2 regions of the Microbacterium sp. zg.B48 genome follow, and region 1 is predicted to be linked to the other one. Evidence: predicted binding sites of a transcription regulator. Region 1 holds the regulator's gene; the other holds the start of a gene.
The links. The regulator HrcA, encoded in region 1, represses chaperone genes, less so after heat shock. The targets are predictions, from matches to a motif close to TTNGCACTCGNNNNNNNCGAGTGCNAA.
Positions count from the first base shown of each region.

Region 2: a site for HrcA is predicted at 1,793-1,819, ahead of groL (chaperonin GroEL). Genes of this name have one in related genera too.

Region 1 is NZ_JANJFE010000021.1:16,406-28,055, forward strand. It holds gene NQ152_RS16765 (redoxin domain-containing protein) at 1-427, shown strand, start outside; gene NQ152_RS16770 (ComEA family DNA-binding protein) at 547-1,158, shown strand; gene NQ152_RS16775 (ComEC/Rec2 family competence protein) at 1,160-3,583, shown strand; gene holA (DNA polymerase III subunit delta) at 3,593-4,633, shown strand; gene rpsT (30S ribosomal protein S20) at 4,694-4,954, opposite strand; gene NQ152_RS16790 (alpha/beta fold hydrolase) at 5,072-5,791, opposite strand; gene lepA (translation elongation factor 4) at 5,897-7,750, shown strand; gene NQ152_RS16800 (DUF1990 family protein) at 7,803-8,450, shown strand; gene hemW (radical SAM family heme chaperone HemW) at 8,450-9,661, shown strand; gene hrcA (heat-inducible transcriptional repressor HrcA) at 9,748-10,788, shown strand; gene dnaJ (molecular chaperone DnaJ) at 10,843-11,650, shown strand, end outside.
Region 2 is NZ_JANJFE010000003.1:286,830-298,479, forward strand. It holds gene groL (chaperonin GroEL) at 138-1,757, opposite strand; gene NQ152_RS03260 (cold-shock protein) at 1,963-2,166, opposite strand; gene NQ152_RS03265 (LytR C-terminal domain-containing protein) at 2,293-2,868, opposite strand; gene NQ152_RS03270 (DUF3263 domain-containing protein) at 2,942-3,193, opposite strand; gene NQ152_RS03275 (DUF2332 domain-containing protein) at 3,203-4,186, opposite strand; gene msrB (peptide-methionine (R)-S-oxide reductase MsrB) at 4,275-4,682, shown strand; gene NQ152_RS03285 (nitroreductase family protein) at 4,679-5,323, shown strand; gene NQ152_RS03290 (DMT family transporter) at 5,327-6,244, opposite strand; gene NQ152_RS03295 (hypothetical protein) at 6,361-6,996, shown strand; gene NQ152_RS03300 (hypothetical protein) at 7,214-7,507, shown strand; gene NQ152_RS03305 (Rieske 2Fe-2S domain-containing protein) at 7,636-7,992, shown strand; gene NQ152_RS17220 (FAD-dependent oxidoreductase) at 7,989-9,197, shown strand; gene NQ152_RS03315 (oxygenase MpaB family protein) at 9,205-10,080, opposite strand; gene NQ152_RS03320 (carboxymuconolactone decarboxylase family protein) at 10,320-10,874, shown strand; gene NQ152_RS03325 (hypothetical protein) at 11,018-11,278, shown strand; gene treS (maltose alpha-D-glucosyltransferase) at 11,391-11,650, shown strand, end outside.

The DNA.
Region 1 (11,650 bases):
CGGATACGCCCAGAGTGCCGGGTTCGCCTCGGAGGACCCGGCGGCCTTTGACCGTCGGCACGCCTACAGCGGCGCCGCGCGGCTGCCGCTGAACGGGTGGGACCTCACCGGCGAATGGACGGTGACCAGCCAGGCGGTCGTGGCGGACCGCTCCGGCGGTCGGATCTCGTTCGCGTTCCACGCCAGAGATGTCAATCTCGTGATGGGGCCGGCGCGCGCGGGCGAGAGCATCCCGTTCCGGATCCTGCTGGACGGGGAAGCGGTCGGCGACAGCCGTGGCACCGATGCGGCGGCCGACGGGACCGGGGTGGTGCTGGATCAGAAGACGTACCAGCTCGTCCGGCAGCCCGAGCCGATCGTCGACCGTCTGTTCGAGATCGAGTTCGGCTCACCCGGAGTGGAGGCGTACTGCTTCACGTTCGGCTGAGCCGCGCCCCGAGCACGCGCTCTCCGCCCGTCTCCTCCCCAGACGGAGGCGAGCGGTGAGCGTCCACGGGATCGCACGGGCCGCGCATCGGTGAGGGTCGACGCGGTTACTTTCGCCGTGTGTCGACTGCCGAGGGATCCCGCACGGCGAGGCCTCGCGTGCGACTCGGGCTGGGGGCTGCCATCGTGGTGGTGCTGCTGGCACTGAGCGTCACCGTGGGCATCGGCATCCTGCGTGGTGCCGCCGCACCGGTCGAGACGGTGACCGTCGCGGAGGCAGGGCAGGTGGATGCCGCGACGCCGGAATCCGTGTACGTCCACGTCTCCGGCGCCGTGTCCGCGCCGGGCCTGTACGTCCTGCACGCGGGGGCTCGGGTGATGGATGCCGTCTCGGCCGCGGGAGGCTTCGCCGCCGGAGCCGACGAGATGGCCGTCAACCTGGCCCGTCCGATCAGCGACGGCGAGCAGCTGCACGTGCCGACCGCCGGGGACACAGCCGGAGCCGCGCCGGGCGGCGCGCCGGTGAGTCCGCCCGGGGACGGCCGAGTCAACCTGAACACCGCTTCTGAGGCCGAGCTGGACACCCTGCCGCGGATCGGACCGGCGCTCGCGGCGCGCATCATCGAGTGGCGCGATGCGAATGGGCGCTTCACCAGCGTCGAGGATCTGCTGGCCGTGCCCGGCATCGGCGACAAGATGCTCGAGGCCCTCCGCGATCTGGTCACGGTGTGACGTGAGCCGCGGCACGGCGACGGTGGCGGACGGCGCCGTCGTGGTTCCCGCGCGGCGGCGGGCGCAGCTGCGGCTGGTGCCGGTCGCCGGCGCCGTGTGGGCAGCGGCGCTGATCTCGACGCTCCTCCCGGCGGCTGCGGCGCCGGTCGCGCTGGCGCTGTGGGGCGCGTGCCTGGCGGCGCTGTGCGGGTTGCTGGCGGCTGCTCGGCGCGAGCACCGCACACCTCGAGTGCGCCGGCGACGGATGCGGGCGGCGGTGGTCCTGGCACTGCTGCTGGCTGCCTCGGCGGCGGTGGGCTCCCATGTGGCGTTGGCCCAGCCGGCGCGCGCGGAGGTGGAGCGGTTCGCACTGGGCGGGGGGAGGGCGGTGGTCTTCGACGCGACGGTGGCCGGCAAGGTGGAGACGCGTGCGAGCGGGGAATGGGAGTTCGATGCGGTGGCGACACATGTCAGCACCGGGGCGGTGGCGGACGCCGTCCGCATCGACGTCACGGTCCGTGTGCAGCCGTCCCGGGTGGACCGTGCGCCGCTGCTGGATGTCGGCTCGGCCGTCGAGGTGAGCGGGACGGCACGCCCTGGGGCTTCGGGTGCCCGCGCTGTGCTGGCCGTGAACGCCTCACGCGGCGTGCGGGTGCTGTCTGCGCCTCAGGGGGTGCTCGCCGTGGCGGGCGAGCTGCGGCGAGGCCTGGTCCGCGCGGCCGGGGGGCTGCCCGCGCCCGGGGCGGAGCTGATCCCGGGGCTGGCGGTCGGGGACACCTCCGCCGTGTCCGCCGAGCTGGACGCGGCGATGAAGCGATCCTCCCTCTCGCACCTGACCGCGGTGTCCGGATCCAACTGCGCGATCGTCGTGGGTCTCGCCTTCGGAGCCGTCGCGGCCGTCGGGGGGTCGCGCCGCGCCCGGGTCACTGTCGCATCGGCGGCCCTGTTCGGGTTCGTCCTGCTGGTCACGGCCGAGCCGAGCGTGGTGCGGGCTGCGGCAATGGCAGGCATCGCGATGCTGGGCGTGCTCCTGGGCCGCACCGGCATGGGGATGGGCGTGCTTTCGCTCGCCGTCACTGTGCTGCTCGTCGGGGATCCGTGGCTTTCGGGATCGCTCGGGTTCGCGTTGTCCACCGTCGCCACCGCCTCGCTGCTGCTGTTCGCGCGGCCCCTCGCGGCCGGCCTGGAGCGATGGATGCCGCGCCCGCTGGCGCTCGCGCTGTCGGTGCCGCTGGCAGCGCAGCTGGCCTGCGGTCCGCTGCTGCTGGGGGTCACGCCGAGCGTTCCGCTCTACGGGGTGCTGGCGAATCTGCTCGCTGCGCCGGCGGCGCCGATCGCGACGGTCCTCGGACTGACCGCGTGCGTCGCCGCGCCGCTGCCGTGGCTGCAGTCCGGCCTGACGGCCCTCGCCTGGCTTCCGGCATCCTGGATCGCCGGCGCAGCCACCACGTTCAGTGCGCTTCCGGGCGACCAGATCCCGTGGCTGTCGGGCTGGCCGGGCGTGCTCTGCCTGGCCGTGGTCGGCAGCGCCGTCGCGATCGCGATCGCGCTGCCGCCGACCGGGTCGACCCGGCAGCGCCGGGTCCGGCTCGTCGCGGTGTTCCTGCTCGCCGCCGTCACCGGTGTCTCGGCCGGAGGTGCCGCCCTGAGCTCCGTGGCGGGGCGGTGGACGCTCCCGTCTTCGTGGAGCATCCTGGCGTGCGACGTGGGTCAGGGCGATGCGGTGCTGCTGCGCTCGGGCCAGGCCGTGGCGCTGGTCGATGCCGGCCCGGAGCCGGCTCGCCTGGAGGCATGCCTGGCACGTGCCGGAGTTCAGCGCATCGACCTGCTCCTGCTCACCCACTTCGACCTGGACCATGTCGGGGGCGTCGCCGCTGTCGCGGACCGCGTCGGAACCGCCCTGCACGGACCTGCGGGATCGCCCGAAGCCTCGGCGGTGCTCTCGCTCCTCGAGGGCGGCGGCGCGCGGATGGTCTCCGCCCGGGCGGGACTGACCGGGAGCCTCGGCGATGCGCGCTGGCGGGTGCTCTGGCCGCCACCGCGCAGTCGCGCATTCGAGGCGGGCAACGATGCCAGCGTGGTGCTGGACGTGCGCGGCGGCGGCATGCCGGCCGCGCTGTTCCTCGGCGACCTGTCGGCCTCCCCGCAGCGGGCGCTCGCCGCCTCGGCCGTGCTCGATCCGCCGTACGACCTCGTGAAGGTCGCCCACCACGGGAGCGCCGATCAGGATCCCGACCTGTACGCCGGGGCGCAGCCTGCGCTCGCCCTGATCACGGTGGGCGAGAACAGGTACGGCCATCCGCGCGCCGAGGTGCTGGACGCGCTGAGCCTACTCGGGGCGCGCATCGCACGTACGGACCGGGCGGGGGCGATCGCGGTGTGGCGGGACGGAGAGGCTCTGCGGGTGTGGCGCGAGCGCGGAAGCGACGTCGGGCCGGCTGGGTAGGCTGGGAGCATGGCGACCAGCACCCGACGGACCCCGGCCGGGCGCGCCCGGACGAGCATCCCGCAGGTGTCCTGGCGCACCCCGCAGCCGGCACCGGTCGTGCTGGTGTCCGGTCCCGAGGAGATCTGCGCGGAACGGGCCATCGCGGGGATCCGCGAGTATCTTCGCGCCGAGGATCCCAGCCTCGAGGTCACCGATCTGCGCGCGGATGACTATCAGGCGGGCACCCTGCTGGCGGTCACCTCGCCATCGCTGTTCGGCGAGCCGCGCCTGGTGCGCATCACCGGGGTCGAGAAGTGCTCGGACGCGTTCCTCGCCGAGGCGGTCAGCTACCTGGCTGTGCCGCAGGACGGCGCGACCGTCGTGCTGCGGCACACCGGAGCCTCGGTGCGCGGCAAGAAGCTCCTGGACGCCGTCCGGGCCGGCCAGGGCGGCGGGATCGAGATCGCCTGTCCGGCCGTCAAACGCGATTCCGACCGGTTCGACTTCGCAGCCGGCGAGTTCGCCGCGGCGCGCAAGCGCATCGCCCCGGGGGCGCTGCGCACGCTCGTCTCGGCGTTCGCAGACGATCTGACCGAGCTCGCGGCAGCGTGCCAGCAGCTCATCTCGGATGTGCCGGGAGATGTCACCGCGGACGTCGTCGAACGTTATTACGGCGGGCGGGTGGAGACCTCGGCGTTCGCGGTCGCCGACACCGCCATCGCCGGACGCTACGGCGATGCGCTGGTGTCGCTGCGCCACGCGCTGGCGTCGGGCGCCGATCCGGTACCGCTGGTGGCCGCCATCGCCTCCAAGCTGCGCACGATGGCCCGGGTCGCCGGCAACCGGGAACCCGCATCCGCTCTCGCGGCCCGCCTGGGGCTGAAGGATTGGCAGGTCGATCGCGCCCGCCGCGATCTGACCGGCTGGTCGGACGCGTCGCTGGGGATGGCGATCCAGGCCGCGGCCCGCGCCGACGCCGAGGTCAAGGGCGGCTCACGAGACAGCATCTTCGCGCTGGAGCGGCTGATCACCGTCATCGCCACTCGCGCACCCTACGGGAGTTCCTGAGCACGCGGACAAAGCCGAAAGCCCGCCCCCAGGGGGACGGGCTTGTCGTGAAAGGTGAGCTCAGAGAGCTGCGACCTGCTTCGCGATGGCCGACTTGCGGTTGGCAGCCTGGTTCGCGTGGATGACACCCTTGCTGGCTGCCTTGTCGAGCTTCTTGGTCGCCTTCGCGAGCGCCTTCTCGGCGGCGGCCTTGTCGCCTGCGGCGATGGCCTCACGGGTGCGACGCACCTGCGTGCGCAGCTCGCTCTTCACGGCCTTGTTGCGCTCGTGTGCTTTGTCGTTGGTCTTGTTGCGCTTGATCTGCGACTTGATGTTTGCCACGTTTGACGACGGTCTTTCGTTCGGAGGAATCGATCTGAAGTGTCGAGTGACAGAAGAGGGCTGTCGCACGACGGACGTGAGGGAATCAACCCACACGCAAGCCGATCACCGAGTCTATCAGGTCCGTTCGACCGTCGTGATCGCCAGACCCAGGACGGCGTTGAACACGCCCGGGCGCATGGCACTGACCAGATGGCTCGTGCGCGGCACCACGATCAGCTCGGCGTGCGGGGCGATCCGCTGGAACAGCCGCTCATTGAGTCGAAGCTGATCGTACTGGCCGTTGACGAACCAGAGGGGCACGGTGATCCGCTCCAGCGCTGCGAGCAGATCCAGCACCGACAGACTGCGCAGCGCGGTGTCCTGCATGTCGAACGCGTAGCCGCCGGCGCCGAAGTCGGCCCGGGTCTCCGGCGGAAGGGTCCGCTCCAGCATCCGGTTCGTCAGCCACATCCCGCGGTCGGGGAGGGAGTCGAAGCCGCGCGCGAGCAGGCGGTAGGTGCGCAGACCGACTCCGCGCGGGATGGACGTGCAGGAGGCGGCGACGAACCCGGCGACCGGCGGCGGGTCGTTCCGACCCACGTATTCGATGCACAGGAGGCCGCCCATGGAATGCCCCACGAGCAGCACCGGCCCGCGTGCGGCAGCCTCCCTCACCGCCGCATCGATCGTGGCGAAAGCGGATTCGATCGTGAAATCCTCGGCCATGCGGGTGCCATGGCCGGGCAGATCGATCGCGACCGCTGGATTGCCGCGTTCCTGGAGAGCGGCCACCTGCGCGCGCCACATGGTCGCGGACGTCCGGATGCCGTGCACGAGCACGACCTGGACGACCATCCGCCCAGGATATTGCCGACGAACATGCGCTCGGCGCACTCCTGCCGGAGGGTTAAGGGGCGGGGGAGCGATGGGGGCGCGTTCGGCCCGTAGAATGGCCCCCATATGTCACCGCGCGCCCTGAACACGCTCGAGCCGTCCGCGACCCCTCCTGAGCTGATCCGAAACTTCTGCATCATCGCTCACATCGATCACGGCAAATCGACCCTTGCCGACCGCATGCTGCAGATGACGGGTGTCGTCTCCGACCGTGACATGCGTGCGCAGTACCTCGACCGCATGGACATCGAGCGTGAGCGCGGCATCACGATCAAGAGCCAGGCGGTGCGGATGCCGTGGCAGCTGGACGGGGTCACGCACGCTCTGAACATGATCGACACCCCCGGCCACGTGGACTTCACCTACGAGGTGAGTCGTTCGCTGGCGGCGTGCGAGGGCGCGATCCTGCTGGTGGACGCGGCTCAGGGCATCGAGGCGCAGACGCTGGCGAACCTCTACCTCGCCCTGGAGAACGATCTGCAGATCATCCCGGTGCTGAACAAGATCGACCTGCCCGCCGCGGATCCCGAGAAGTACGCCAGAGAGCTCGCCAGCCTGATCGGCGGCAAGCCCGAGGACGTGCTGCGCGTCAGCGGCAAGACCGGCGTGGGCGTGGAAGAGCTGCTCGACCAGGTCATCCGGCAGATCCCCGCCCCGCAGGGGGATCCGACTGCGCCCACTCGCGCCATGATCTTCGACTCGGTCTACGACTCCTACCGTGGCGTGATCACCTACGTGCGCATGATCGACGGGTCGCTCAGTCCCCGCGAGCGCATCCAGATGATGTCCACGCGCGCGGTCCACGAGCTGCTCGAGATCGGCGTCTCCTCGCCCGAGCCCACCCCCACACGCGGTCTCGGCGTGGGGGAGGTCGGATACCTGATCACCGGCGTGAAGGACGTCCGTCAGTCCAAGGTGGGTGACACCGTGACCAGCGCGGCCAAGCCGTCGAACGACGCGCTGCCCGGCTACACCGATCCCAAGCCGATGGTCTTCTCCGGCCTGTACCCGATCGACGGCAGCGACTACCCCGTGCTGCGTGAGGCGCTGGACAAGCTGAAGCTCTCGGACGCCTCCCTCAACTACGAGCCGGAGACCTCGGTGGCGCTGGGGTTCGGATTCCGCTGCGGGTTCCTCGGGCTGCTGCATCTGGAGATCGTCACCGAGCGCCTGGAGCGCGAGTTCGGACTGGATCTGATCTCGACAGCGCCGTCGGTGACCTACGAGGTGACCACCGACGACGGCAAGACATACACCGTCACCAACCCCAGCGAGTTCCCCTCGGGCACCAAGATCGCCAGCGTCACCGAGCCGATGGTCAAGGCCGCGATCCTCGCGCCGAAGGACTACGTCGGCACGATCATGGAGCTGTGCCAGTCACGGCGGGGCACCCTCCTGGGCATGGAGTACCTCGGTGAGGATCGCGTCGAGATCCGTTACACCATCCCGCTCGGCGAGATCGTCTTCGACTTCTTCGACCACCTCAAATCCAAGACGGCCGGTTACGCCTCGCTGGACTACGAACCGAGCGGGCACCAGGAGGCCGACCTCGTCAAGGTCGACATCCTGCTCCAGGGCGAGCCCGTCGATGCGTTCAGTGCCATCGTGCACCGGGACAAGGCCTACGCGTACGGCGTGCTGATGACGGAGCGGCTGAAGAAGCTGATCCCGCGTCAGCAGTTCGAGGTTCCCATCCAAGCCGCGATCGGCGCCCGCATCATCGCCCGCGAGTCGATCCGCGCGATGCGCAAGGACGTCCTGGCCAAATGCTACGGCGGCGACATCACCCGCAAGCGCAAGCTCCTCGAGAAGCAGAAGGAGGGCAAGAAGCGCATGAAGATGGTCGGACGCGTCGAGGTCCCCCAGGAGGCGTTCATCGCCGCGCTGTCGGGGGACACCGAGACCAAAGACAAGAAGTAGTTGCTGAACGCGTCCGATGACGCCTTCAGGAACCCGAACTAGGCTGGAATCCATGCGCCGCGGGACCTTCAGAGATGAGACGGTCGACTATGCCGCCGTGGGAGCGACGCAGGCCGCAGACCTGATGCACTATCCGCCCGAGCGGAGCCTGCCCGCAGAGGAATCCTGGCGGATCGGCAGCGGCCAGGCGCGGTTCGAGAGCGCGAGCGACGCGCTCCTGTCCTGGGGTGCGCAGCGGGGCGCGGGACTCGAGCTGAGCGACGTGCGACCCGCCGCGGGGCCGATGTACTCCGGGGTCAGTTTCGATTCGGAAGGCAATCCGCTCGCCCCCAGCAAGCTCGAAGCGGATCAGCGCTTCGACTCGGACGGTACGCCGTACGTCGGGCCGGGCACCACCGTCCGTGTCGACGGTCGTGTCCGCGGCATGAGCGTCGGGGGGGAGCTGCGCGTCATCTTCGCGATCGAGGAGCCTCGGCGGGTCGGTTTCGCATTGGGGACCGTCAGCGGATCGGTCGTGAGCGGCGAGGAATCGTTCATGGTGCAGTGGTACGACAACGATGAGGTGTGGTTCACCGTGCGCGCGTTCGACGCGCCCTCCGCGCTGCTCTACCGCGTCTTCCCCCGTCTGGTCCGCCGCCGCCGCCGCGAGCTGTTCACGCGCTACCTCCGCGCGATCTCGCCCCTGTACACCACGCCCTGATGGGATCGGCGCTCCCGCTCGGTGAGCCCGTGCCGCGGGACGGGTCCGTTCCGGCGACCATCGATCCCGCTGCGCAGTTCGGCGTCTATCTGCACGTGCCGTTCTGCCGCGTGCGGTGCGGATACTGCGACTTCAACACCTACACCGCGGATGAGCTGCGCGGGGCGCGCCAGGACCAGTACGCCGACACTCTGCTGCAGGAGGTGCAGCTGGCCGGTCGGGTGCTGTCCCAGATCGGTCCGCCCCGCCCCGCCGCCACCGTGTTCTTCGGCGGGGGCACGCCGACGCTGCTCCCACCGGGTGACCTGGTGCGCATGCTCGAGGGTGTCCGCTCGACGTTCGGCATCGCGCCGGATGCCGAGATCACCGTCGAGGCCAACCCGGACACGGTGACCGGCGCGACCGCGTCGATGCTCGCCGCGGCCGGGGTGACCCGGCTGTCGATCGGGATGCAGTCCGCGGTCCCGCACGTTCTCGCGGCGCTGGATCGCACCCACGTACCCGGGAACGTCCGCACCGCGGTCGAGGCCGCGCGGAATGCGGGACTGGACGTGAGCCTGGACCTGATCTACGGAGCGCCGGGCGAGTCGCTGGCGGACTGGCGGGCTTCGCTCGAGGCGGCCGCGGCGCTGCAGCCGGATCACATCTCGGCCTACGCGCTCATCGTGGAGGAGGGGACCAAGCTCGCGCGCCAGATCCGCCGCGGCGAGGTCGTCACACCCGATGACGACCTCCAGGCGGACATGTACGAGCTTGCAGACGACCTGCTCGAAAGCGCCGGCTACCAGTGGTACGAAGTGTCCAACTGGACCCGCGATGCGGCGCACCGCTCCCGGCACAACATGGCCTACTGGCAGGGTGCGGACTGGTGGGGTTTCGGTCCCGGTGCCCACAGCCACCTGGCCGGCGTGCGCTTCTGGAATGTGAAGCATCCCGCCGCGTACGCCCAGCGCCTGGCGGCGGGCGAGTCGCCCGCCGCGGCGCGCGAGCGACCGGATGCCGCAGCACGGGCGCTGGAGAGCGTGCTGCTGCGCACGCGCGTGCGGGAGGGACTGCCCATCTCCGAACTGCTCGGCGAGGGCCGCCACGCGGTCGCCGCCCTCATCGCCGACGGTCTGATCGACGGTTCCGCGGCCGTGCACGGTCGCATCGTGCTGACCCGTCGGGGCCGGCTGCTGGCGGACGCCGTGGTGCGCGCCCTCACCGACTGAGGAGCATCCCGCTCGCCGCGTCTGCGATCCGGTAGAATTGGCACTCAGATCGTAGGAGTGCCAATTCGAGCGCGTGGGGAGGCGAGATGGTCACCGACAGAGGACTGCAGGTGCTGCGGGCGATCGTTCAGGACTTCGTCGACACGCGCGAGCCGGTCGGCAGCAAGGCCATCGTGGAACGCCACGCGTTCGGCGTGTCCGCAGCGACGATCCGCAACGACATGGCCCTGCTGGAGGACGAGGAGCTGATCGCAGCCCCGCACACCTCCTCTGGTCGCGTCCCCACCGACAAGGGCTATCGCGTCTTCGTCGATCATCTCGCCGAAGTGCGGCCCCTGTCGCCGGCCCAGCGCAGCGCGATCTCGGCGTTCCTCGATGGCCCCGGCGACCTCGACGACGTGCTGGCGCGGACGGTGCGTGCGCTGACTCAGCTGACCGGTCAGGTCGCCATCGTGCAGTACCCGTCCTTCGCGCGCGCCACGATCTCGCACGTCGAGCTGGTGCAGCTCGGCGGCGGGCGCATCCTGGTGATCGTGGTGACCGACACCGGCCGGGTCTCGCAGCGGCTCGCGTTGGTCCGAGACGAGTTCGACGACGAGGATCTGGCTCGGGTGCGCGCCGAGGTCGCCTCCCTCGTGGTCGGCCTGCCTGTGCGTGAGGGCGTCCAGCGCGTGCAGGAGCGCCTGGCACAGGATGACCCGTCGCCGACGCCACCGGACGTGGCGACCGCGGCGATCGTGCGGGTCCTCGCCGAAGAGCTCGAGGAATTCCGCCACGACCGGCTCGTCATGGCCGGCGCAGCCAATCTCGCGCGCAGCGAGGCGGACTTCCGAGGGAGCATCTATCCGCTGCTCGAGGCGATCGAGGAGCAGGTGACCCTCATGAAGCTGATGAGCGAGATGGTGGCGGACGACCACGGTCTGGCGGCCAGCATCGGTCGGGAGAACGAGCCGTTCGGGCTGGCCGAGGCATCGGTCGTGGCGAGCGAATACGACGCCACCGGCGCTCGGGCCAGGGTCGGCCTGCTCGGCCCCACGCGGATGGACTATCCGACGAATTTCGCGGCGGTACGAGCCGTCGCGCGCTATCTCACCCGGATGCTCGACGAAGACGAGAGTGCCCGCTGACGCGGCATCCGGAACCAGATGATCCCGCGCGACGCGCGGACAGGAAGGCGATTTGTGGTCGACCACTACGAGGTCCTCGGAGTTGCGCGCGACGCGACCCCGGACGAGATCAAGAAGGCGTACCGGCGTCTTGCGCGGGAGCTTCATCCCGACGTCAATCCCGGAGATGACGCTTCCGAGCGATTCAAGCTCGTGACCCACGCGTACGACGTGCTGAGCGACCCCGATCAGCGGGCGCGCTACGACGTCGGCGGGAACGATTCGCCCTTCGGCGGCGGCGCGCAGGGCTTCGGCGGCTTCGGCGACATCTTCGAGACCTTCTTCGGGTCCGGGGGAGGCCAGCGCGCCGGACGGCCGCGGTCCCGTCGTGAGCGCGGGCAGGACGCGCTGGTCCGGGTGACCCTGGACCTGAAGGACGTCGTGTTCGGCGTGCATCGGGACATCGACGTGGACACCGCGGTGCTGTGCGACACGTGCCACGGATCGTGCACCCAGCCCGGAACGTCCCCCGTCACGTGCGACATCTGCCACGGGTCCGGCCACGTGCAGCGCACCGTGCGCAGCCTGCTCGGAAACGTCGTGACCAGCCAGCCGTGCGGCGTCTGCCAGGGTTACGGCACGACGATCCCCTACCCGTGCGCCACCTGCCAGGGCCAGGGCCGCGTCCGCGCCCGACGCACCGTCTCGCTCGACATCCCCGCCGGCGTGGAGACGGGTCTGCGGCTGCAGCTTCCCGGGTCCGGCGAGGTCGGCCCCGCCGGCGGTCCCAACGGCGATCTCTACATCGAGGTCACCGTCTCGCCGGATGAGGAGTTCAGCCGTGACGGGGACGACCTGCTCGCGACGCTGGAGGTGTCGATGC
Region 2 (11,650 bases), on a different contig from region 1:
GCACCAAAGGCAGAAGAGCCCCTCCCGAAGGAGGGGCTCTTCTGGTGAGACGGGGTCTCGATATGGCCGCTGCGCGGCCTACTCGACCTTGACCCGCCCCGCATCAACGCCGCTGCGCGGCATCGACCCGGGTTGCGTCAAAAGTCCATGCCACCAGTCGGGTCACCGGCCGGAGCGGCTGCGCGCTCGGGCTTGTCGGCGACGACGGCCTCGGTGGTGAGGAACAGCGCGGCGATCGAGGCCGCGTTCTGCAGAGCAGAGCGCGTGACCTTGGCCGGGTCGATGATGCCCTGCGCGAACAGGTCACCGTACTCACCGGTTGCGGCGTTGAGGCCGTGACCGATGGGCAGTTCGGCAACCTTGTTCGCGACGACACCGGGCTCGAGACCGGCGTTCAGCGCAATCTGCTTGAGCGGTGCCTCGATGGCCACGCGAACGATGTTCGCGCCGGTCGCCTCGTCACCGGTCAGGTTCAGCGTCGCGAACGCGACCTTGCCTGCCTGGATCAGCGCGACGCCACCACCGGGGACGATGCCCTCTTCGACCGCAGCCTTCGCGTTGCGGACAGCGTCCTCAATGCGGTGCTTGCGCTCCTTGAGCTCGACCTCGGTTGCCGCACCCGCCTTGATGACGGCAACGCCACCTGCGAGCTTGGCGAGACGCTCCTGGAGCTTCTCGCGGTCGTAGTCACTGTCGGTGTTCTCGATCTCGCGACGGATCTGGGTCACGCGACCCTCGATCTGAGCGGCGTCGCCGGCACCTTCGATGATGGTCGTCTCGTCCTTGGTGATGATCACCTTGCGAGCGCGGCCGAGCAGATCCAGCGTCGCGTTCTCCAGCTTGAGACCGACCTCTTCGGTGACGACCTGGCCACCGGTGAGGATCGCGATGTCCTGCAGCTGCGCCTTACGACGGTCGCCGAAGCCGGGAGCCTTGACCGCCGCCGACTTGAAGATGCCGCGGATCTTGTTGAGCACGAGAGTCGCAAGCGCCTCGCCCTCGACGTCCTCGGCGATGATGACGAGCTCCTTGCCGTCCTGGATCACCTTGTCGACGATCGGCAGGAGATCCTTGATGTTGGAGATCTTCTGGTTCGCGATCAGGATGTACGCGTCTTCGAAGACGGCTTCCTGACGCTCCGGGTCAGTGACGAAGTAAGGGTTGATGAAACCCTTGTCGAAGCGCATGCCCTCGGTGAGCTCGAGCTCGGTGCCGAACGTCTGCGACTCCTCGACGGTGACGACGCCTTCCTTGCCGACCTTGTCGATCGCCTCGGCGATCAGGTCGCCGATGGTGGTGTCAGCCGCGGAGATCGATGCCGTGGCCGCGATCTGCTCCTTGGACTCGACGGGCTTGGCCGAAGCGAGCAGTTCGTCCGAGATGGCCTGGACGGCCTTCTCGATGCCGCGCTTCAGCGAGATGGGGTCAGCGCCGGCTGCGACGTTGCGCAGGCCTTCGCGGACAAGTGCCTGAGCCAGCACGGTTGCGGTGGTGGTGCCGTCGCCAGCGACGTCGTCGGTCTTCTTGGCGACCTCCTTGACGAGCTCCGCGCCGATCTTCTCGAACGGGTCGTCGAGTTCGATCTCCTTGGCGATCGAGACGCCGTCGTTCGTGATCGTGGGGGCGCCCCACTTCTTCTCAAGTACGACGTTGCGACCGCGGGGGCCCAGTGTCACCTTGACGGCGTCAGCCAGGATGTTCAGGCCGCGCTCGAGACCACGACGGGCCTCCTCGTCGAAAGCGATGATCTTAGCCATGTGTTTTCTCGTCCCTCCCGGACGTATGCGAATTCTTAGCACTCAGATGTGTCGAGTGCTAATCCATTCTGGCACTCGGCACTACCGAGTGCAAGCCGCAGGGAGCAAGCCGACTCCGGACGTCATCCGGGCCGGGGACGAACACATGGCCGTCGGACCAGGCCGACGCGCGCCGGGGGGGGCGCCGCGCGTCGGCGCGAGGGAGTCAGGTTACGACGCGAACGGACTCCGCCTGGGGCCCCTTCTGGCCGGTGCCCACGATGAACTCCACGGCCTGGCCCTCCTCGAGGACGCGGAATCCGCTCATGTCGATGTTGGAGTAGTGCACGAAGACGTCCTGCCCCTCTGCCACGGTGATGAAGCCGAAGCCCTTCTCGGCGTTGAACCACTTGACGGTGCCTTGGGTCATGAGACTCTCCTGGATTGCGGGGAAACACCGCCATCGTATGCACGCCGATGCGCGCCGATTCAGGTCTGAGACCAGTGTTGACACGCGTGCATCGAACTGTTTACCCGCGTGAAACACGGGTGGCCGTCACGGTGCGGGAGTGGCGTCCGGCGGCGTCGATGTGCGATCCAGTCCGATGACGATCGTCAACTGTCGCGCTTGCGGATCCTCTGCCGGCTGGTACACGTCGCTCTGCTCGATCCGGGCTCCGCCGATCACCTCGGCAAGCCCGGCTGCGGCGGCCTCATCCTCGGGCAGGTAGTAGTAGATCGTCGTCTCGGCGAAGTCTGTGGAACCGGCCTCGCTGGCCAGCACGGTGTCCTCGGCCCAGCCGGCGGCGACGACGACGTCCTTCGTCTGCGTCGCCAGTCCCGACTCCGGGGTGGCGTTCAGAACCAGGACGTCGAAGGCGGTGTCCACGACCGGCGTGACGATCGGCAAGGGGGCGACGGTCGGCTCCGGGGTCGGGAACAGCACCACCCGGCCGCTGACCAGAAGAGTTCCGAAGATGCCGACCGCGATCAGCACGACGGTCGCCAACACCGCCCAGAACAGCACGACCCAGCCGCGCATCCGCGGATTCTCGGCGCGATGGGCGCCGACCCGGCCCGCATCCGCGGGAAGGTCGTCGAAGCGGTCCCGCGGGAAGGTCGTTCTCGGCACCCCCCGATGGTACCCGCCCGCGGCCGGAGCCCGTGCGGCGTGCCGATGGAGGTCCTGCGCGGCGGCGATACGACTACCGGGGAGCCCCGGAGGCGCGGGCGAGGCGGGCCTGCTGCCGCGCGTCGCGGATGCGGCGGAGCCGTTTCACGAGCATCGGGTCGTGCTCCTGAGCGTCGGCGGTGTCGATCAGCCGGCCGAGCAGCTGGTAATAGCGTGCCGGTGACAGATTCAGATCCGCCCGGATCGCCTCCTCCTTCGCCCCCGCGTGCCGACGCCACTCCGCCTCGAACCGGAGGATGGCACGGTCGCGGTCGCTGAGGGGCACGCCATCACGCTAGCGCCGTCCGGACGCCCCACCCGTGCGCCACTCCACAGAAGCCCCGAGCGGGTCGACCGTCGCCAGCGGCGCACCGTCGCGCGTCAGGACGAAACCGTCCCACCCGTCCCGCTCGGCGCCGCGATTCCACTGCCGGTGCACCATCGGGGGGTCGATCGAGACCCACACCGCGTCCATCGCGGCGATGATCGAGCGCAGGCGGTCGCGGCCGGCCCGCGGGATGTGCGGCAGCACGCCCGGCGTGGTCACCACCAGCGTCGCCTCCGACGGGGCGGAGGCGGCGAGCTCCTCGAGCGCCCCGGGCACGGTCGCGTCGCCGCGTACGAGCAGGGGCGGGTCGGCGCAGACCAGGTCGAGTGCGGCCTCGATCCGCTGCGCGCGGCCCTGCTCCCCCGGCCAGACCAGGCTGAGCAGGAACCGGCGGTCAGCGGCATCCGAGGCATCCAGCGGTGCCAGGTCGATGCCGGCGCGCCAGATCACATCCGGCAGCCGCAGCGGCGGTCTCCCATGGACGGCCGATTCGAGCACCACGGGCGAGACACCGTCGTGAGGATCCAGGGCGGGTCCGCCGCGGTAGCGGTAGGAGTACCGGTCCGGATAGAGGCACAGACCCGCACTGGCCCCCACCTCCAGCAGCGCCAGGGGGCCCTCCAGCCCGCTGAGCGCCGGCAGCAGTGCGGCGCACCGCAGCGGGTCGTTGGTCTGCAGGGTGCGCCGGGAGCATTCCGCCACGACGGCGTCCGCATGCCCGATCAGCCACTCCCGCCATTGCCGGTACGGATCCTCCGGCGCCCCGAGCATCCGGGTGACCGCGAAGACGAGGGGCGGCTGCCGGCGCTCGGCCGGGATGCGCACGAGGATCTCCTGCACAGCGAGGTCGCTCGCGACGCCCGCGGCCCAGTCGGCGTAGAGGGCGGACCGTCCGATCGCCTCATCGAACGCGAATCGTTCGAAGCGTTCGGCGACGGCAGCGGCATCCACCGTCCCATTCTCGTGGTGAGACGGCGGCTGAGCGCGACGTGACCGGCTGCAGTGCGGGAGAATGGAGGCTGGCTAAGGAGGGACTCCCATGACCTACAGCGTTCAGAAGAGCGACGAGCAGTGGCGCGCCGAACTCGCTCCGGAGCAGTACGAGGTGCTGCGAGAGGCCGCCACCGAGCGCCCGTGGACCGGTGAGCTTCTGGATGAGAGCCGTGCCGGGCTCTACACGTGCGCGGCGTGCGGATCGGAGCTGTTCCAGAGCGGTACGAAGTTCGACTCGCACTGCGGCTGGCCGAGCTTCTACGAGTCGGTGCGTCCCGAGGCGGTCGAGCTGATCGAAGATCGCACCCACGGGATGCTGCGCACCGAGGTGCGCTGCGCGTCGTGCGGCTCCCATCTGGGCCACGTCTTCCCGGATGGCGTGGGCACGCCCACGGGCGACCGGTACTGCATGAACTCGCTCGCGCTCGATTTCACTCCCGAATCCGGAACATGACCGTCCCCGCGACCCCTCCGCCCTCCGCCGGCGCGTCGCGCGCAGCCGCGGGCCGCGTGGCCCCGGTCTTGGAGGCGGTGCGGGCGCGGCGCTCCTGGTCGAAAGTGACCGACGTCGCACCCACCCGGTCTCAGCTGCTCACCCTCGTGTCCGCGGCCGGACGGGTCGCCGATCACTCCTCGCTGCAGCCGTGGCGGCTCATCGAGCTGCGCGGAACCGATCGTGAGCGCCTGGGCAGGGCGATCAACAAGGCCAACGGCGACAAGGGCTCTTCGTCCAAGCCTCTGCGCGCGCCGCTGCTGATCGCCATCGTGGTCAGCTACCGCAAAAACGCCAAGGTCCCCCGCTGGGAGCAGGAGGCCGTCGCCGCCGGTGTCGCCCACACGCTGAGCCTGCTGCTGGACGAGGCCGGTTGGGGCGTCATCTGGCGCACCGGGCACTACACCCGCAGCAAGGCGGTCGCCAAGGTGCACGGTCTGGGCAAGCGGGAGGAGCTCCTGGGCTGGCTGTACGTCGGCGGCAAGCCGGCGAACGCCCGGCTCGGACGCCGCAAGGCCGTCGATGCGCGTCATCACCTCACCCGGCTGCCCGCGGACACAGCGACGGTCGAGCGCATCGACGCCGCCGCCGACGAGGTCTGACCGCTAGCGTCGCAGACGCCGCCACGGCACGGTGGCGACCACGACCGACAGCAGCGCGACGACCACCATGGCGACCGCCTGCACCAGCCCGGGACCCGCGGGCGCCGGCCAGAGCACGTCGAGCACGAACGAGGCGATCAGCTGCCCGGCCACCACCCCGAGGCCGAGCAGCAGCACACCGGTGTGTGCGACCAGCGCTGCCGACAGGACGATGTAGGCCACGCCGATCGCGCCGCCGAAGTACAGCCACGGCTCCGTCGGCGCGGCCGCCGGGGTCCCGACCACCGCGACGTGCACGGCCGCGGCGGCGGCGAGGATGAGCGTCCCGCCGATGAAGTTCACCAGCGTCGCCGTCAGCGGTGTCCCGACGCGCTGCTTGAGCCTGCCGTTGGTCGCCTGCTGCCACGCGACGCCGACACCGGTTGCCAGGGTCAGCAGCAGCAGCCACAGCGGGATGCCGCTGAGCCCATCGCCGACCACGGCGATTCCCACCGCGACCAGCGCGAGGGCCCCACCGGCCACGCGGGGCAGGGTCACCGCGACGATTCCCGCCGGCCCGTAGCCGGCACGATCCAGCGCAAGTCCGCAGACCGTCTGGCCGGCCACCACTCCCACGGTGAACAGCGACACCCCGATGATGCCGACGGCGATCCCCTGGGTCGCCACGGTCAGGGCTCCGGCTGCGCCGCCCGCCAGCATCCACCACGGGATGCCGCCTGAACGAACCCCCGAGACGAGCGCGCTGAATCCGCGACGCCCGACCGGGAGTGCGAGGGACAGGACGATGAGAATCAGCAGGCCGGACCCGAACGAGACGGCCCCGGCCACGAGCCCGTCCTCTAGGCGGACACCGAGCTGCCCGTTGATGCGCGCCTGTGCCGCGGTCAGCACCCCGACGAGCACCGCACCGCCCAGCGACATCCAGGCAGGCAGACGTCGGCGGGTCACGTGCCCATCATGCCGTGATGCCGGGCAGGCAGCCGCCGTGTCGGGCACCGCGGTTACCCTGGAGTGTGTCTGTCAGCAGGCGCCGGCGCATGTCACTGACCTGGCTGCCGGCCACGATTCTCGTGCTCGTGATCGGGCTGGTGGTCGTCGCGACCTTCGCGGTGCAGGGTTCGTGGTGGGCCGAAGAGAACCCGGCCGCATCTTCGGACCAGAAGGCGCCGGACGGTTCCAGCATGCTCACCGACGCGGGATTCGACTACGCCAATGTGGAGGGCATCGTCCGGGTGCGCATCGGCGAGGGCGCGCTGCCTGCCGACCAGCTGGGCATGGGCGCCGACGTGGAGAAGTCGGCGCAGTTCCGCCGCCCGGTGCGGGCGGTCATCGCCGGCCGCGACGACGTCTACGTCATCGACGACACCGCCGCGTTGACCGCGACGACCCAGGACGGTGAGCTCGCGTCGGTGGCGGTCACCCTGGACAGCCCCGGGACGTGGTTCGATGCGCTCGCCCACGTCCGCGCGCTGGCCCCGACGGTCGGCTGGAATGAGGAGCAGGTCACCGCCCTGGACGAGGAGCTCGCCCGTTTCAACCGGGACGGGACCGAAGACGCCTTCACGGCGACCGTCGGTCCTTCCGATGGCGGCGCTCAGGTCACCGCGCAGCTTCTGTTCCATCGCGACGGCGGCACGACCCTCGTGACGCTGGTCTTCGAGCCGGGCCGCTGAGGCAGCCGAACCGGACGCCGCATCCATTGCCGCGCCGAGCGGACGGGGTTATCCTCAGGGTGACGTCCGACGAGTGGGCTGAGCCGTCGAGGTCGCGCAGCGAGGCAAGGTGGCCTCCGCAGGCCGTGGTCGGCGACCCGTCGGGCGTCAACGGGCCTCCGCCGGTGGTCAGGTGGCGCGTCGCCCGTCAGGGCTGGGACCTGACTTGGGAGTGGTCATGGCAAGAGCGGTGGACTCCAGGTTCGAACTGAAGCGGCTGACAGCGACGGAATGGGTGATCAACGACAACTGGTTCGCATTCAACGATCCGCGCCGCACGGTCGCATGCGTCGATGAGATCAGCCAGCTCGAGGTCGAGGTGATCTGGTTGCGAGAGCTGGCGTTACCGGACCGGTACCCGTCGATCGCGGGTGTTCTGGAAGATGTCGCACGGACGGTCTCGGCATCCACGAAACCCACGCCGATTCCGCACCGGCGCCCGGTGACGGCGCGCTCGATGATGGCGGGGTGACCCGGCCGAGCGCCGAAAGCCGCAGCGCACACCCGCGCGCCCACGCAGGTGGAGCGCACGCGGTCTGTGCGGCGCGGCATCCACCGGCGTGTGCGAGCACGGCAATCGGGCGCTGATACGGTGACCGGATGGGCATGCCGACGCAGACGGGGAATTCGATCAAGGTGGGTGTCGTGGGCGACATCGGCGAGGACGAGGCGCTGGTGGTGCCGCGTGCAACCGCCGGCACACAGGATGACATCGCAGTGATCTTCAGCGGCGGACGCTACTTCGCGATCGATGACACCTGCACCCACGAACAGACCTCGCTCGCGCAGGGATGGATCGAGGCGGGCTGTGTGGAGTGCCCGCTGCACTCATCGACCTTCCGGCTCGCCGACGGCGCGGTGCTCTCCCCGCCGGCACCGCGCGGCGTCGCCGCGCACACCATCGAGGTCGTGGGTGAGGATCTGATGCTCACCCCGAACCCCGAGCGCCTCGCGTGAGCGGACACCGACGAGTCGTCATCGTCGGTGGAGGGATCGCTGGTTGGACCGTCGCCGCTTCTCTGCGCGAAGGCGGCTACGACGACGCGATCGTCATCATCGAACGCGAGGCCGCCTGTTACGACCGGCCCCCGCTGTCCAAGACGGCGCTGGTCGACCACACGCCCCTGGATGCGCTGCGGTTCGCCGATGACGCCAAGCTCGCCGAACTGCGCATCGAGACGCGCGTCGGCCGCACGGCCACCGCCCTGAATGCCGCAGACCTGTCCGTGACTCTGGACGACGGCGCCGCCGTGGCGGCCGACGCCGTCGTGCTGGCCACCGGCGCGTTCGCACGCGTGCCCGCCTTTCCAGGTGCTGCCCTGCCGGGTGTGAGCACGCTGAGGACCTACGCCGATGCGGTGACCCTGCAGGGGCTCCTCGGTCGCAGAGTCGCCGTGGTCGGCGCCGGACTCATCGGCGCCGAAGCGGCGGCGGCGCTGCACCAGGCCGGATCACCGGTCGTGCTGATCGACCCGAACCAGGTGCCGGGCGTGCGCGCTTTCGGCCCGACGATGGCGGGGTACCTGCACGCCATGCACGCCGATCACGGCGTCGACACGCGCACGGACCGGGTCACCGCTGTCACGGCCGCGGAGGGCGGAGAGCTCCGCGTCCAGCTCACCGGAGGCGGCTGCGTCGACGTGGACGGCGTGCTGGTCGGAACCGGGATCGTCATCGACACCACGCTCGCCGATCATGCCGGGCTCGACGTCGACGAGGGCATCGTCGTCGACGACGCGGGGCGCACCTCCGCGGCGGGGATCTTCGCCGTGGGCGACGCGACGCGCCGGCGCCTGCCGGGCGGCCTCGCCGCCTCCCGGGGGCATTGGGAAGCGGCGAGGCTGGATGGCCGGGCGGTCGCGGCGGCGATCCTGGGTACCGCGCCCGACCCGCGCGGAGCGGACTGGTTCTGGTCGGACCGCTACGGACACCACATCGAAGTGGTCGGCGACATGGCCGGGGACGGGCGTGAAGTCGTCCGGCCCGGCCCCCACCCGACCGCGTTCCGGATCGACGGCGATCGACTGCTCGGCGCGGCCAGCGTCGATGACCCGATGGCGGTGCGCGCGGCACGGCGGCTGATCGATCGCTCCGTCGCCGTCAGCGTCGACCAGCTCTCCGACCCGGGAGTGCCGTTGCGCTCACTGCTCCCCCGCGGGTGACCGTCGTTCAGGCGGCCTTCTTGACACGCACCTTCTGATAGGGCTTGGCGATGGAGTCGCCGATGGCCTGCGCGATGAGCTGTTCCGCGGTCTGATTCTTGCGGGAGAGCTTCGCGATCCACTTCGTGAACCGGGCACCTCGCGCCAGCTCCTTCGTGCTGCGATCCTCCAGCGCGTAGAAGAGCAGCGCGTTCGGCGGCAGCAGCGAGAGCACGCCGTTCAGCACCTGACGCGTCACCCACTTCGCCACGGGGCCCTTCACGTCGGGATGACGAAGCGAGTGGCCGGCGAGCGCGGCGAAGATGGTCAGCGACTTGCTGTTCAGGTCGGCCCGGATGTACTCGTCCAGCTCCGCGAACGTATCGAAATACGGCCCGGGCACGAACAGCTTCTGGGCGCCCAGCCGGGACTCGACGACGACCCGATCGGCATCCGCCACAGAAAGGCCCGGTCCGAACTCCTGATAGCCGCGCACCGCCGACCAGATGTAGGTCCACCACGTCCAGCGCTGCCACGCCGGCTGCTTCGCACTCACGACCTCCCCGGTTTCGGGGTTGGTCCAGCTGGATCGCTCGTGAAGCATGTCGACGTGGGCTGCCGCGGCATCCGAATGCGCCTTGTCGGCGAACACCGCATCGCGAAGATAAGCCGACGTCCGGTCGAACCGGGCTGCCATCGCCTCCGGGCCTTCGGTGGTCATCGAGACGCGCTCGAAGTGCGTCATCATTCCCGCCTCGAGCATCTGCAGGAATATGGCGTTCTTGGCACCCAGCGCCGAACCGGGATCCGAGAAGACCCGCCACGAGACACTGTCGGGGCCGTAATAGCCGTCATCAGCGCGTGGTGCGTCGGCGAGCGAGCGGCTCGGGTAGACGTCCGTCATTGCATGTTCCCCTTTCGGAACGACCACCCGGCGCCCCTGCGCCATTCGACCTCGACCTCGCACGGTGCGTCATCGGGCCTGGTGCGTCGTTTCGAACCTATCGGTCCGGAAGGACCCCGAAAGACCGTGCTCCTTCCGCGACATTCCGGAGATTCATCCTGTTACATGGCGAAAGGGGCATTTGGGTGGACAGGTATAGTCGGTCGCCCGTATTCCGCACGATCCGGAGGGGAACCCGCATGGCAGCTCGTGTTCGTTCACTCACCCCTGGCGAGCTGACCCCCGATCAGCGGGAGCTCTACGAGACGATCACCGGCGGACCGCGCGCCGCGGGCACCCAGCACTTCGCCCTCACCGCCGCCGACGGATCGCTGCGCGGCCCGTTCGACCTGATGCTCCGCTCCCCCGCCGTCGGCACCGCCCAGCAGGAGCTCGGTGCCGCCATCCGCTATCGCACCCGACTCAGCGACCGGATGCGGGAGCTTGCGATCCTGCTGGTCGCAGCCCACGCGGACAGCGCCTTCGAGCGGGAGTCACATGAAGCGATTGCGCGCGCGATCGGCTTCACCGACGACGAACTCGCCGCGATCCGTGCGCTGGACGTGTCGGGATTCACCGCCGCCGAGGGTGTCGTCGGCCGCGCGACCGTCGCGCTGCTGGCCGGCGATCTTCCGCAGGACGCGTGGGATGAGGCGTCCGCGGTCATCGGCGAGGACGGCATCTTCGAGCTCACCGCTCTGGTCGGGTACTACTCCACACTTGCACTGCAGCTGCGGGTGTTCCGGGTGGGATGAGGCGAAGCGGCCGCGCAACACCGGGTGCCCGAGATCGCGCGGCGCGCCTGCGCAGATCCTTGCCCCGGTGAAAGGACGAGCGTAAAATTGGCGTAGGTCGCCCCCGGACCCTGGCCGACTCCACACAGAGTGGGGAGCAGCCGATGAACTTGTCCGAGGTGCTGACAGGCAAAAATCCGATGGCGCCGGCTCCGGCGAAGCCGCTTCGCCGTCCCGCGTCGGCGTCGTGGGTGGAGGTGGAGCCAGGCTCCTACGTCGCCCGCCGATCCGGTGCACTGCTGGGGGCTGTGGTCCTCACGGGGACGGGGTCATTCGTCGCGGTCGACCGCGACTCGAACGGCATCGGGCGGTACGGCACGCTCACGGTGGCACAGCGCGCGGTCATCTCATCAGCCGCACGCTGATGAGTGCTCCTCGCCCGTCCACCCGGCATCGTACGCGTCAAACCCCTTAGTGCCTCGAGATCAGCTGTACCACCCCCTCCAGGCGAAGCTGCGGGACCTCTAGCGTTGAAGAATGGCACCCGACGAGCAGCAGCTTGATGACCTGTACACCGGCCCCATCGACCTGGCCGCAGTGAACGCGTCAGACGGTGAAGGCCTGGATCCGGAGACGCCCGAGATCAGCTACGACGAGCAGCGCTATCCCGCGCGACCCCGACGGCTGCGCCCGCGTGACCACCTTCGCGGCAGCAGCGTGCGCCGGATCAGGACGGACCCGCGCACGGCGAACGGCACCAACCCGTCGTACGTCGAGTGGCTGGTGCGCCAGGCGAT